Regions from separate parts of the Propionispora vibrioides genome, predicted to be linked through region 2. Evidence: riboswitches for the same ligand, from Rfam matches in the RefSeq annotation. Region 2 holds a riboswitch; each other region holds the start of a gene.
What was found. A riboswitch is a leader RNA that binds a small molecule or an ion and turns the genes downstream of it on or off. The one in region 2 is predicted to bind lysine.
Positions count from the first base shown of each region.

Region 1: another riboswitch for lysine. It lies ahead of BMW43_RS02935 (diaminopimelate decarboxylase family protein); the one in region 2 lies ahead of BMW43_RS07875 (amino acid permease).
Region 3: another riboswitch for lysine. It lies ahead of dapB (4-hydroxy-tetrahydrodipicolinate reductase); the one in region 2 lies ahead of BMW43_RS07875 (amino acid permease).

Region 1 covers NZ_FODY01000002.1:220,956-225,888, forward strand. Annotated here, with positions in the region: gene BMW43_RS02925 (Fe-S-containing hydro-lyase) at 1-93, opposite strand, end outside; gene BMW43_RS02930 (fumarate hydratase) at 109-951, opposite strand; gene BMW43_RS02935 (diaminopimelate decarboxylase family protein) at 1,468-2,712, opposite strand; lysine riboswitch at 2,823-2,997, opposite strand; gene BMW43_RS02940 (metallophosphoesterase) at 3,056-3,535, opposite strand; gene BMW43_RS02945 (XTP/dITP diphosphatase) at 3,532-4,122, opposite strand; gene rph (ribonuclease PH) at 4,119-4,859, opposite strand; gene BMW43_RS02955 (histone deacetylase family protein) at 4,874-4,933, opposite strand, start outside.
Region 2 covers NZ_FODY01000007.1:91,751-96,683, reverse strand. Annotated here, with positions in the region: gene BMW43_RS07885 (sensor domain-containing diguanylate cyclase/phosphohydrolase) at 1-256, shown strand, start outside; gene BMW43_RS07880 (amino acid permease) at 725-2,107, shown strand; lysine riboswitch at 2,223-2,401, shown strand; gene BMW43_RS07875 (amino acid permease) at 2,536-3,951, shown strand; gene BMW43_RS07870 (TMEM165/GDT1 family protein) at 4,385-4,933, shown strand, end outside.
Region 3 covers NZ_FODY01000005.1:110,267-115,199, forward strand. Annotated here, with positions in the region: gene dapG (aspartate kinase) at 1-728, opposite strand, end outside; gene BMW43_RS06140 (aspartate-semialdehyde dehydrogenase) at 739-1,770, opposite strand; gene dapB (4-hydroxy-tetrahydrodipicolinate reductase) at 1,986-2,780, opposite strand; lysine riboswitch at 2,909-3,086, opposite strand; gene BMW43_RS06150 (hypothetical protein) at 3,258-3,971, opposite strand; gene BMW43_RS06155 (YlmC/YmxH family sporulation protein) at 4,050-4,337, opposite strand; gene BMW43_RS06160 (hypothetical protein) at 4,352-4,663, opposite strand.

The sequences.
Region 1 (4,933 bases), on a different contig from region 2:
GATCGTTCCCGTAATCAGTACACTGTCGCCTGCTTTCAGTTTGCGGGACTGCTCTTCCGTCAACGGAGTAGTAATACGAATTTTTTCTTTCATCTTACAGCACCTCCTCTACAGTTCAATCTCAGCATGCCGTGTAGCATGACAGCTAATATTTACAGAAACGGGCAGACCGGCAATATGAGTCGGATACCACTCAATATTAACAGCCAGTGCGGTGGTCGTTCCGCCAAGCTGCGGCCCAATACCGATTTTATTAATTGATTCAAGCAGTTCTTCTTCCAGTTTAGCGTATTCCGGATGCTCGTTGCGTTTACTGATGGAACGGACCAGCGCCTTTTTCGACAGCAATGCCGCTTTTTCCATCGTTCCGCCGATTCCCACACCGACGACAATCGGTGGACACGGATTTTCTCCGGCGTGGATAATGGTATCTAAAACCACCTTTTTCACGCCTTCCACACCATCGGCTGGCACAAGCATTTTTAAAGCACTTTTGTTTTCACTGCCAAAGCCTTTCGGCGCCAGTTTAATTTTTACCTTGTCACCGGGAACAATGGACGTGTGAAGTACTGCAGGTGTATTATTCGTAGTATTTTTGCGATTAAAGAGCGGTTCCGCCACAACGGATTTACGAAGATACCCCTCGGTGTACCCTTTGGCTACACCAGCATTCACCGCGTCCTCCAAACAGCCGCCGGTAAAATGGACATCCTGTCCAATTTCCATAAAAATGACCGTCATGCCAGTATCTTGGCAGATCGGCCTGTCCTCATTTTTGGCAATGTCGGCATTCTTAATAATTTGACCGATAATGTCTTTTCCCAGCGGAGATTCTTCGGTTTGCTGTCCCTTTACCAGTGCGCTGTAAACATCTTCCGGCAGATAATAGCAAGCCTCCATACACATCTTGGCTATTGCCTGCGTAATTTGGTCAACCTCGAGCGTGCGCATCCAATACCCCCCGTTATTTTTTATTTGTACGTTAACTTGGTCTATCGGCTTATCCTACCCTATTAGATGGATTTTCTGCAAGTTCATATTTTCACTCACATAGGTAACCTACCGTTAACCAGTACAATCTACGCTTTAGTATACCATAGATAAATTGGTTTGCCAATTATCTACATAAAACAGTAAACAATTTATTGTTCTGTTCTGAACAAAAAAAACAAGCAAACTCTTGGCAATATTATCGGATTTTTTAGGACTGTCTATTCGTAAAGCGATCGGAATCCCACAGTTCTTTCCTAGGGCGTGTCTGAGAGCTAACGGAATGTTCCGTGGCGAGTAATTTTTGCGCCAGACAAGGCAACATTTTGAAGGAATAGTGGGCCCTATTGCAAAAAATGTTAACGAAGTATGGTGTAAAAATTACCGTCAGGGGGCGTTTCGGATGGTTTTCAGGCATGCCCTAATAAAAGATAAAAAGTAGTGCCGAGAATCTCGTTCTCAACACTACTCTCTGTTTTAAAACTCTAGCGTTGCAAAATAATCTTCAATTGTTTCGGCGCGGCGAATCAATTTCACACTGCGGTCCGGCCGCAGCAGCAACTCAGCGGAGCGAAGCTTTCCATTATAATTGAAGCCCATAGCGTGCCCATGGGCACCGGCATCATGAATTACCACGACATCGCCGATATCAATCATTGGCAGCTTGCGGTTAATGGCAAACTTATCATTATTTTCGCAAAGCGAGCCGGTTACGTCGTAAATATACCCTTTCGGCCAGTCTTCCTTGCCGACTACCGAAATATGATGATAGGCCCCATAAAGTCCGGGACGCATCAGGTTGGCCATGCAGGCATCAAGTCCGACATAATTTTTGTAGATTTCCTTTTTATGCAAAACGGTGGATACCAGATAACCATAAGGACCGGTAACCATACGGCCGCATTCCATCGCCAGTTTTAAAGGATGCAGTCCGTTAGCCACGATCTTTTCCTCATACGCCTGCTTGATACCCTGGCCCAGACGTTCAAGATCGACTGCTTCCTGCTCCGGCCGGTACGGAATACCGATACCGCCGCCGAAATTGACAAACTCTATGCGGATACCCAATGACCGGTTGACTTCCAACACTAGATCGAACATCATATGAGCGGTTTCAATAAAGAAATTATGATCAAGTTCATTGGAAGCAACCATGGTATGAAGGCCAAAGCGTTTTACCCCTTTTTCCTTCACAATGGCCAGGGCCGACAGTAATTGTTTTCTGGTCAGTCCGTATTTGGATTCCTCCGGATTGCCGATGATAGCATTGCCGCCTTCCCGGAGCGGGCCCGGATTATAGCGGAAGCAAAGCACCTCTGGGATGCCGGCATGTCTTTCCAGATAATCGATATGACTGATATCGTCCAGATTGATCACGGCACCCATTTCACGGGCTTTCTTAAATTCAATGGCCGGCGTATCATTGGAGGTAAGGATAATCTCTTCTCCCTGCAGCCCGGCTCTTTCCGCCAGCAAAAGTTCCGCCAGCGAACTGCAGTCGGCCCCAACGCCTTCTTCCCGCAAAACTTCCATAATGGAAGGATTGGGAGTCGCTTTTACGGCAAAATACTCCTTAAATTCAGGCGCCCAGGCAAAGGCGTTCAATAAAGCGCGCACATTGTCCCGGATAGCCTGTTCATCATAAATATGAAAAGGCGTTTTATATTCCTCAATAATCCTGTGAATTTCATCTTTAGAAAATGGTAGTTTCTTTTCCGCCATGTTAAAACCTCCTCAATATAGTTGGACAAGAAGCCGCCATAAAACACAAAAAGCGACTTGCGTACAATCTCACAAATCGCTGAAATGGTAAAGGAAGTTTTACCCACGTGCAAGATAGTAGCGCTCCCCTTGATATCCATCAAGCGACAGTCCGGTATTTCTTAAACACAAGACCAGCGGCAATCCCTGGCAAGACTGCAGCTTCGGCGGCTATCCCTTTCCCTGGCTTCACAGTTCGCCAGACTCCGTCAGGTACTATTGATAGACCGCACCTCTACCACAAAATAATATAAACTTGTAATTTATCATACAGGATATGCCTATATCCTGTCAATATATATTCTTATCTGATATCAATGATCTGAGCCGTAACCTTGCCCTGATCAATCACAAGCAGGGCGCAAGTCGGTACGTTGCCCCGCGGAAAGCCGGCGCTTCCCGGGTTTAAAACCAGCAAGTCGCCTTCCCAGGTAATATCGGGGATATGGCTGTGCCCGTAAATAACAATATCGACCGCAAGATTATGGGCCTTTTCAATCAGCTCCCGTGTGCCGTATTTTACTTCATAACGATGACCGTGAGTCAGCCAAATGCTTTTTCCCTCCACGGTTAAAAATTCATCTAACTTGGCGGTAGCATGATAACCGTCGCAATTTCCCGCCGCCGCCACCACCGGCACCGTTGTTAAGCCTTCAAAAAAGCGGATGTCCTGACTGTTATCCCCGGCATGAAGCCATAAATCCATATCCGGCAACGCTTTTACCGCTTGGTTAACCATAATGCCCCGGCCATGGGTATCGCTGATAACGCCGATCTTTTTCATGACATATATCCCGCCATCTTATCCACCATATGCCGTACAGCCATGCCGCGGTGACTGATTTTATTTTTTTCTTCCAAGGAAATTTCAGCCATGCTCTTGTTTAAAGCCGGGATAAAAAACAAGGGATCATAGCCAAAGCCGCCCGTTCCCCGCGGCGCCTGAAGAAGTACTCCCTCACAATAGCCTTCGGTCGTCAAAAGCGTGTCATCGGTATCCAAAAAAGCCAGTACACAGCAAAACCGCGCTTGACGGTCAGTTATCCGCTGCATAGCGGCCAGCAGCTTTTCGTTATTTTGGGTATCTGAAGCCTGTTCTCCGGCATACCGGGCGGAAAGTACCCCCGGTGCTCCGTTTAAAGCAGCCACTGCCAGCCCCGAATCGTCGGCCAGGCAGGCCTTTTTCGTATATTCCTGATAATGCCGCGCTTTTAGCACCGCATTCTCGGCAAACGTGCTGCCTGTTTCCACTGCCTCCGGAATACGGTCAAAGTCGGCCAAGGAAAGCACGGTAACCGGCAAATGAGCCAAGGCTTTCTTAAACTCGGCGACCTTCCCTTTATTATAGCTGGCAATCACTATCTCTTTCACGGTTCACGCCCTACCTTCCAGGCCAGCGGCCCCAGAATGTCCTTTTGGTAATCAATCAATGCATGGATGCCTTTTTCACCGTAATTCAGCATTTCATTCAACTGCTGGCGGCTGAAATCGCTTTTTTCTCCCGTTCCCTGCACCTCGACAAAGGTACCGCTGCCGGTCATTACCAGATTCATATCCACGGCGGCATGAGAATCCTCTTCATAGCAAAGATCCAGGGCTGTTTCGCTGCCAATGACGCCTACGCTGATTGCCGCCAGAAAGTCCCTGACCGGAAAAGCCTTGTCTTGCTTATAGATGGTATTTACCGCATCAACCATGGCGATAAACGCACCGGTAATGGCAGCTGTCCGGGTGCCGCCGTCAGCCTGCAGAACATCGCAGTCCAGCCAAATCGTCCGTTCTCCCAATGCCTTCAAGTCTACCACGCTGCGCATGGCCCGGCCGATTAACCGCTGAATTTCATGGGTACGGCCGGTAATCTTTCCTTTGGCCGCCTCACGGATATTACGGGTCTGCGTGGAACGGGGCAGCAGGGAATACTCCGCCGTAATCCAGCCCTCACCGGTTCCCTTCATAAATGGAGGCACTTTTTCCTCCACTGTCGCCGCACAGATTACCTTCGTATTGCCGATTTCAATCAGCACCGAACCTTCCGCATATTTTAAATAATTGCGCGTAATTTTCACCACACGCATTTCATCCATACTTCGTCCGTCAATCCGTTTCAAATTCGTCACCGCCATCATAATTTTTCTAGTTCCCAGTGCTGCTTATCCTGTAGCAAATAGTACCGGTATTCTCC
Region 2 (4,933 bases):
TATTTTGGCTCTTCATGAACGCTGGGATGGCAAGGGTTATCCTTATGGCATAAAGGGTGATAAAATTCCCCTGCTGGCCAGGTTGTTTTCGCTGATCGATGTATTTGACACCGTTACTCATGAACGTCCCTATGGCGCTGTTATGACCAGGGCGCAGGGCGTGGCTCATGTTGAAACAGGCAGCGGCGGCCAGTTTGATCCGCAGCTAACCGAGCAGTTTGTCCGCTTTATGCGGGAGAGGAAAAAAGTGATCTAGTACCGTATCAGCTCTAATCCTGTAGGATGATGACGAGCAGATTTCCCGTAGGGCAAAGGCCAAGGAAAGAGGTATACCGGAGTAGGCCGGTTGACAATAACGACACAGGACGGAGAAAACTCCTTGGGACAGGCTAAATGGAATGCTTATAGCTTATAATAAGGCGGGCTGGGCGCGCGAAAGCGGCGCGATCAGCCCGTTTTTATGTTTTTTCGGTTCGGATTAGCAACTGGATTGCCGGACGGTTGTGTTTTCCGGGAGAACACAGTGGGCGGCTGAAAAAATCAGATAATAGGCGCCGGATCGGCTGTGTATGCGGTATGTTTTTCTATGTCTGTCGCCAGTAGACAGGGATAACAGCGTTAAATAGGGTGATTGTGTACTTTACACAGAGGACATAGTTATGTATAATTTACTGAGTGTAAATAAGTTGGGAGAAAAAAGTAACGGAAGTGGAGTGAAGTAAGCATGAACCATCCTAATGCGGAGGAAGGAAACATTCAGCGGGGTCTTAAAAACCGTCATATTCAGATGATTGCGCTGGGCGGCGCCATCGGCACAGGCTTGTTTTACGGCTCGGCCTCAGTCATCAAGCTGGCGGGACCGGCCATTACGGTATCGTACTTAATCGGCGGCATCATTATTTTCTTTATCATGCGGGCCTTGGGTGAGATGTCGGTGGAACAGCCGGTATCGGGTTCCTTCAGTCAGTATGCCTACCAATACTGGGGTGAGCTGCCCGGGTTTATTGGTGGCTGGAATTACTGGTTCAACTATATTGTAGTCAGTATGGCGGAGCTTGCCGTTGTCGGCACTTATGTGAATTACTGGCTGCCGGATATCCCCATCTGGGTATCGGCGCTGGTCTGCCTGGTGGCAATTACCGCCATCAATCTCATTCATGTGAAAGCCTTCGGCGAGTTTGAGTTTTGGTTTGCCATTATCAAGGTGCTGGCTATTGTCGGCATGATTGTGTTTGGTGTAGCTATTATTGTTTTCGGCTTTGGCCACGGCGGCGTGCCGATTGGTCTGGGTAATCTCTGGCAGCATGGCGGCTTTTTGCCTAACGGTGTTTACGGCGTTATTTTATCGTTGGTCATGGCCATGTTTTCTTTTGGCGGCGTGGAACTGATCGGTATTACCGCCGGTGAAGCGGAAAACCCGAAGAAGTCCATCCCTCAGGCAATCAATCAGGTGGTTTGGCGGATTTTATTATTCTACGTCGGAGCGTTGACCGTTATTTTGGCTATTTTCCCCTGGAATGAAATGGGGACTCAAGGCAGCCCTTTTGTGCAAATCTTTACCCATGTGGGTATTCCGGCTGCAGCCCATTTGTTGAACGCAGTTGTGCTGACGGCTGCCCTGTCCACCTATAACAGTGCACTATACAGCAATGGCCGGATGTTGTACGGTCTGGCCCTGCAGGGAAATGCCCCGCGGCTGTTCGCCAAATTGAATACCTCCGGTGTTCCGGTAGCTGCCATTTTGGTATCGTCAGGCGTTACGCTGTTTGCCGTTTTACTCAGCTATATCGATCCGGACCGGGTGTTTTTGTATTTAATGGCTGTGGCGACTATCGCCATTATCATCAACTGGGCTATGATCCTGTTGGTACAGCTTAAATTCCGGCAGCAAAAAGAGGCCGAAAAAGTGGTACTGACCTACAAGCTGCCCTTGTATCCCTTTTCGTCCTATATCAGCCTGGCTTTTCTGGCCTCCATTTTAGTCATCATGGCTTTAATTCCCGATATGCGGTATTCGCTCTATATCGCACCGGCCTGGCTGCTTTGCCTGTACATCGGTTATCAGGTAAAGGCCAAACGGCAAAGTGAGCCTGTACGAAACTATTAAAAATAGCAATTTAGTGTACAAAGTCCGGAATTTGTTTTTATTTTTAGCACAAAAACGTAAAAGTCTCTTCCTAAAATACAGGTGATCAAGTATAATAAAAGTTAGTTTAATACGGTGATCAGATAGAGGTGCGGGGATTATGAAACTGCAGTGAGCTGGCTGGCGATAAACTGCAGGGGAGGAATACCCGCCGAAGCGGCCGTGCCCTGGCCAGGGCGGCTGCTGGGGTTGTATTGAATAAATACAACACTGTCATCCGGGTTTCCCACCATTGGATGAAGCGCTATCTCACAGAAAGTTTTACTGCGCTGGTTTATGCGGTAATCGTACGGTTGTGAGATGGCTCACGACCGTTTTTTTTTGTGTGTGAGCGGAAGGAATCGGTTATGGCGGGTAGGCTGCAGGTCATTAAGACTAGGAGGTATTATATGTATAAGCAGGAAGATATTTTGAAAGAGCTTTGCCCGGCCAAACCGGAACTAAAGCGGGAGATGAAATCGCGCCATTTGATGATGATTTCCATTGGCGGGACGATCGGCACCGGCTTGTTTTTAGGTTCGGGACAGACGATCAGCCAGGCCGGCCCGGCTGGTGCCATCATCGGATATTTGTTTGGCGGCTTTGTTATGTATATGGTGCTGCTCTGTCTGGCGGAGCTTTCGGTGGCTATGCCGGTTTCCGGCTCGTTTCAAAGCTATGCGTCCCAGTTTATTTCGCCTGGCGTAGGCTTTACCACCGGTTGGCTGTACTGGATTAACTGGGCGGTCTGCATTGCTGCCGATTTTACGGCGGCCGGAATTATCATGCATAACTGGTTTCCCCAGGTCGACACCTGGGTGTGGAGCGGCATTTTTGCACTGGGACTGGCTTTATTGAATGTTATTTCCGTCAAGGCCTACGGCGAGGCTGAGTTCTGGTTTGCCGGCATCAAGGTTGCCGCTATTGTGACTTTCATTGTTGCCGGAGCCGGCCTGATGTTCGGTTTTACCGGTCATGAAGGGGCTATTGGACTCAGCAATTTCAATACCGGCGGCGGTATTTTCCCCAATGGGTTTTCGGCGGTGTTTCTGACGATGATTGCCGTTTCCTACTCCTTTCAGGGAGCTGAACTGGTGGGCATTGCGGCAGGCGAATGCAAGGAACCGGGCAAAAACGTGCCCCGTGTCATTCGCGGCATTACCTACAGGATTATGATTTTCTACATTTTGGCGATGATTATTCTGGCCGGAACGATTCCCTGGCAGGAAGCCGGCGTATTGGAAAGTCCCTTTGCTCACGTGTTCGGACGCATTGGCATTCCCATCGCTCAGGATATTATGAGCTTTGTGGTGCTTACTTCGGCATTATCGGCCGGCAATTCCGCCCTTTACGCCTGTTCGCGGTTATTGTGGTCAATGGCCCAGGAAGGTCTGGCACCCCGCTTTCTTGGTCAACTGAACCGCAACGGTGTTCCTTTTTACGGCGTTATTGCTACGCTGATTCTGGCATGCCTGTCGCTGCTGACCAGTGAATATGCGGCAGACACCGTCTATCTGTGGCTAATGGCCAGTACCGGCCTGACCGGCTGCCTGATCTGGGTTATTATTGGCTGGTGCCAGATGAATTTCCGCAAGAAATTTCTGGCGGCAGGCGGTTCGGTGAAGGAACTGGTATTCCGGACGCCCTGCTATCCGCTGGTACCGATGCTGGCCATCGGGCTGAACATGGTCGTCATTATCAGTCTGTACTTCGACGAATCCCAGCGTATCGTGCTGTATACCGGCTTTCCATTGCTGGCAGCCATTTACCTGTTCCATGAAATTTTCCTGAAAAAAAGGGCTGCCGTAGCTCCCGCTGCGGAATAACAGGCCTTTTGCCGCAAAACGGTTGACGTGAAGCCGTTTATGGTATAGAATATAAAAATCATAAGATAGTTTCTAAAGGGGAGTAGCTCTTGGAAACAGAGTCAACATACTGGCGGTTTCCCGTCTGGCTCTGTTTGTTGGCTTACCGTCAATTAGCGAGACCTTTAGTATGGCCTAGTGTCATACTAAAGGTCTCGTTTTTTGTATGATCGGAAGGGACAGTCTTTCTGATCGGATAAATGGAGACTTAATTCAGACGGCGTTTGGACGCCGCCTGAGTTGTAGCCGAAATTATCCAGGGACTAACCCGCTCTAAGACTCCCGCTTGTAGAGCGGGAGTCTTAGAGCGGGTTAGTCATCGGATAAATAAGGACGAGAGCTTCGGTCGGACCGGAGACCAGTCCTGCTGATCACAGGAAAAGGGGAGATCGTAATGGCTTTTTTGACTTCGCTGGTCTTTGTTGTTCTGGCGGAAATGGGGGACAAGACTCAATTGCTGGCTATGGCGTTTGCCGCGAAATACCGCTGGCAGACCGTGTTGTGGGGGATTTTTGTGGCCACCCTGGTTAATCACCTGTTGGCGGTAGTGGTGGGCAGCTATTTGACGGAATTTATTCCGCTGCAATATGTGCAAATCGCGGCGGCGGCTTCATTCATTTTATTCGGCCTGTGGACCATCCGGGGCGATGAACTGTCCGGCGAGGATAAATCCTGCCGGTACAATCCCTTTTGGACAGTGGTGATCGCCTTTTTCCTGGCAGAAATGGGGGACAAAACCCAACTGGCGACAGTAGCCCTGGCGGCACAGTTCAACCACGCGCTGCCGGTTTGGCTGGGGACTACGACAGGCATGATGATTGCCGACGGGCTGGGCATCATGGTTGGCTGTGTAATGGGACAACGTATTCCCGAACGGGTAGTTAAGTGGTGTGCCGCTATGATTTTTTACTTATTCGGTCTGTTTGGTTTGTACCAGTCGCTG
Region 3 (4,933 bases), on a different contig from region 2:
GTTCCCGGTTCATCGGAGAAGGTGGACTTGACAATTAGAGGAATATTTTTCTGCATGGCAATTTCCACCGCCCGGGGATGAATGACCTTGGCTCCCTGGTGCGCCAGCTGGCAAACCTCGCCGTAGCTGATACAGTCAAGAATCTGCGCACTCTTCACCATTCGCGGGTCAGCTGTCATGATGCCGTCGACATCGGTATAAATTTCGATCATTTCCGCCGACAGCGTCGCGCCGAGCGCCGCCGCCGTTGTGTCACTGCCGCCGCGGCCCAGCGTGGTAAACTCCCCTTCGGTGGTCATTCCCTGAAAACCGCAAACGACCGGAATTCGGCCAGCCTTAATCAGGCTTATAATGCGGGACGGCTCGATCTTTAAAATCCGGGCGCGGCCAAAATGATTGTCGGTAATAATGCCGGCCTGCCCGCCGGTCAGCATAACGGCATCCATGCCGGCTGCCTGCAGTGTGCCGGCCATAATCACCGCCGAAATCATTTCACCGCAATACATCATATGGTCAAGTTCCCGTGCGGCAATGTTTTTATTGGCGGTCCGGGCCAGGCCGATCAGGGTGTCAGTAGCGTAGTTCTCCCCCTTGCGACCCATAGCGGATACCACAACCACCGGGCTGTAGCCCTGGCTGCGCACCTTTTCCACCTTGCCTACCACCAGTTTTCTAACATCCTCATTGGCGACTGAAGTGCCGCCAAATTTCTGGACAATTATACGCATTCCCAACACCTCAAACTAAATTATGTCCAATCATGTATTCCGCAATCTGCAGCGCGTTCAAAGCCGCGCCTTTGCGGATTTGATCGCCAACAACCCAGATGTTCAATCCGTACGGTACCGATTTGTCTTCCCGGATGCGTCCTACGGCCACATCGTTCTTGCCGGAGGTAAGCAGCGGCATAGGATATACCATATCTGCCGGCGCATCCTCCACCACAACACCGGGGAAAGCGCTCAACAATTCCCGGGCCTCCTGGGCCGACAACGGCTCTGCCAGTTCCAGATTAATCGACTCGGAATGACTGCGGAACACCGGGACCCGCACAGCCGTGGGCGAAATGCCGATGGTATGGTCACCCAGAATTTTGTGTGTCTCATGAACCATTTTCATCTCTTCCTTGGTATAATCGCCGTCAACGAACACATCAATCTGCGGCAACAGATTAAAAGCGATTTGGTAATGCTTCGGCAGGCTGGCGCCGGGCAGGATGTTGGCTTCGACCGGTGCCCGTTGGATATGGGCAACCACCTGATTTTCCAGTTCATCAATCGCTTCTTTCCCGGCACCGGAAACGGCCTGATAGGTCGATACCACGACCCGTTTGATCTTCGCTTTGTCATAAATCGGCTTTAATGCCATCAGCATAATAATGGTAGAACAGTTCGGATTGGCGATAATGCCCTGATGTTCCTTGATCGCCTCAGGATTCACCTCGGGAATGACCAAGGGCACCTTCGGGTCCATGCGAAAGGCGCTGGAATTGTCGATGACGACGGCACCACGCTTTACAGCCTCGGGTGCCAGAGTCTTGCTCGCCGCACCGCCGGCAAACAAAGCAATCTGTACATTGTCAAATGATTCCGGTTTGGCTTCTTCCACAGTATAAGTTTTTCCCATAAAGTCGATTTTTTTACCTGCCGAACGGGAGGAAGCCAACAGCTTCAATTCGGCAAACGGAAAATTACGCTCTTCAATCAGTTCCAGAAATTCCTTGCCTACTGCGCCAGTAGCCCCGAGTATTGCAACATTATATTTTTTCATTCCCAATCGCTCCTTTTCCTGTAGTGCGTGTCTTTAAACTATCCGAAACGCTCCCTGACAGCGCTTTTTGTGCCATACTTCGCTAAAATTTTTGGAAATAGGGGCCGCTATTCCTGCAAAATTTTATCTCGTCTGGCGCAAAAATCACTCGCCATGGATCATTCCGTTAGTTTGAAGACACGCCCTAGCACCGTTCATACTCACCATATTATGCATTAGTCCAAAATGTTCTCCAGGCCGCAAACCAGGCCCGTGATAGTAAGTACCCGCTTGCAGGCAAGCACCACGCCGGGCATGAACGACTCACGGGAGATCGAATCATGACGGATGGTCAAAGTCTGCCCCAAGCCACCGAAAATAACCTCCTGGTGGGCGACATAGCCAGGCAGTCTGACGCTATGGATACGGATACCCTCCAGTTCACTGCCTCGGGCACCGGCCAGTTTTTCCTCTTCGTTCGGATGGCCCTGTTTTAAGAAACCCCGCTTTTCGGCAATCAACTGGGCCGTCCGCAGCGCCGTACCGGAGGGAGCATCCAGCTTCTGATCATGATGCAGCTCGATAATTTCCACATGAGGAAGATATTTTGCCGCGTCCTGCGCCATTTTCATCATCAATACAGCCCCGATGGCAAAGTTAGGCGCAATCAACGCGTTGACCTTTTTATCGCTGCATAACCGCCCTACTTCTGCCAAATCATCCGCTGATAAACCGGTTGTGCCCACAACAGGACTTACGCCACAAGTAATAGCTGTGCGAATGTTGGGCATCACTGCGGCGGGATTAGTAAAATCAACCATAACCTGCGGTTTGGTCTCGCTGATAACCGTCTGTAAATCCTTGCCTACCGTGACGCCGATCTTGCCTATACCGATCAGTTCGCCGGCATCGGCAAAGCTGGAGTTCACATCCATAGCACCGACCAGTTCCAATTCCTTGTCATTATATACAGCCTTCAACACTTCACGGCCCATTTTGCCGTATGCGCCGCACACCATTACTCTAATCACAAAAGTCCACCTCCTAAAATAATAAAAGACAGCCGGTGAATGCTTATCTCACCGGCTGTCTTATTTGTGATTAGACAGCCAAAACCATGACATCAGGAAATATAACAAAAGAATATCCCCTGCCGTCGATTTGAGATAGCGCTCCACCAAATACCACTTTGGTGACAGTCTTAAACCTATTCGATGTAAGACCAGTATACAAGGCTTGGCCGCCTTGCTATACTTCGGCAAACAACCCTTTCCTTTCAGATCATCGACACCACTCTAGCTGAAAGTACTCATCTTGTTCGCACCTCTACTCCACCCCGCGCAGGATGAGGTCTATTTATTTTACGTACATTGTATACTAAGCGTTCCATCAGTGTCAATCTTTTTGCGAAAAAAATCACCGACCGCCGCTTAACTCGCCTTTACTCCTACGGAGTAAAGGCGAGTTAACCGCTGGAACCGTTTAGTCAGTTCCAGATTTTACAATCACTATTTGGTATTGTGACTTTCCACTTCACTGGCCCCGTTTTGCCGCAATACCTGTGCGGCGGCATTTACCTTGGCAGCGTCGGCGCGGATAACGGCCAGCGTATTGCCCTGGGCCACACTTTCCTCATACCGGTGACTAGCCTCAGCCGGAATGCCCCAATCAATCAGGCCGCCGGCAATACCGCCAGCCACAACACCACTGATGGCTGCCGCAATCGGACCGGCGGCGATGACCGGACCAATCCCCGGAATAGCCATAGCCCCGGCACCCAGTAGCAGACCGCCAATACCGCCAATGGTGCCGCCCGTCAAAGCACCGTCGGTAATATCATCGTTATAATATTCGGTTTTGCCTTCTCCTTCCTGCTTTTTGCTGACCAGATTGATCTCTTCAGTGGTAAAACCCTGTTGACGCAATTGCTGAGCAGCCTGCTCGGCGCTACTGCGTGACTTAAATACCCCAACGACACTTTTCGTTCCTTTACCGGCAGCTTGCGAAGACTGGGTGCTGTTTGACGCACCGGCATTCTGACTGCTGCTTGAGGTAGCTGTTTGATTCTGTGAGGCATTTTGTGCCTGCATGCCGTTTGTTGCCTGTCCCTGCGCACCGGCGGCGTTCTGGCCGCTGCCTGAGGAAGCGCCGGCGTAACTGTTAACGACTGCACTGTTGGCAGTTTGTTGCGTAGAAGACTGGTTGCTTCCGGAATTGTTCATAAACAGACCTCCTAACATTGAAGTATGAATTGGACAAAATCCAATTCTACCATGTTAGTTTGTCCATTCCGCCGCTTACTATGTATTGCCGGCTCGACGAAACATGCGGGAATTCGATACTTCTCCCGCCTGCTGCAACTCAATGATTATGACATCGTCGCCAATTTTTTTAACACTGTCCCAGGGAATGGCGGAAACCTTCGTATCACTTAAAAAATGCAAAAAGCTCTGACTCACCGGCAGAATCATGGAGTCAATCTCTCCGGTCCTGGCATCAAACGTAAGCTCACACTCGTTAATGACTCCCAGCCGCGCTCCGTCACCGATATTGATGACTTCTTTTCCCGATAATTCACTTAACCTCATATTTTCTTTCACTCCTAATTCTTGTTAAAAAGGCGCATAACCAGGGGCTGCACGATGGCCAGGCCGATGGCCAGACAAGGCAGCGGGTCCATAGCAACGCCCAGCAACAGGATCTTTTCCGGAACATCAATCTTTAAAAACGAAAGCAACATAATGAGCGACAGATAAATGCCGCCAGCCGCCGCCAGCAGCTCCTGCACAGCCAGCGACAAAGGGGATGCCTTGGGTTCCACCTTGCCGGCCTGCTGCCGCAGCCAGCACATGCGCAGCCAGATGGATACAGGCAGCATAAGCGCCAGTGTAAAGAAAATAAGCAAGCTAATCAACCCCGCACCTCCACTGCCAGTGTCCTTACATCGTATGGCGGAGCATAAAAAAATATGTATAGAAAAAGGGCTGTCGCCAAATGATTTGTTTATTTATAACAGCCTGTATATGTGAAAAAATAACTTATCGTTCTTTTGGCATTGCCCCAAAAGAACCAAAAGGGCTAGGCCTGTCCTCCAACATACTTGAAAAATTGCCGGCTTACTAAAATCCATAAACTCGCTTCGCTCAAACAAATGGATTTCTTAACGTAAGCCGGCAATTTTTCA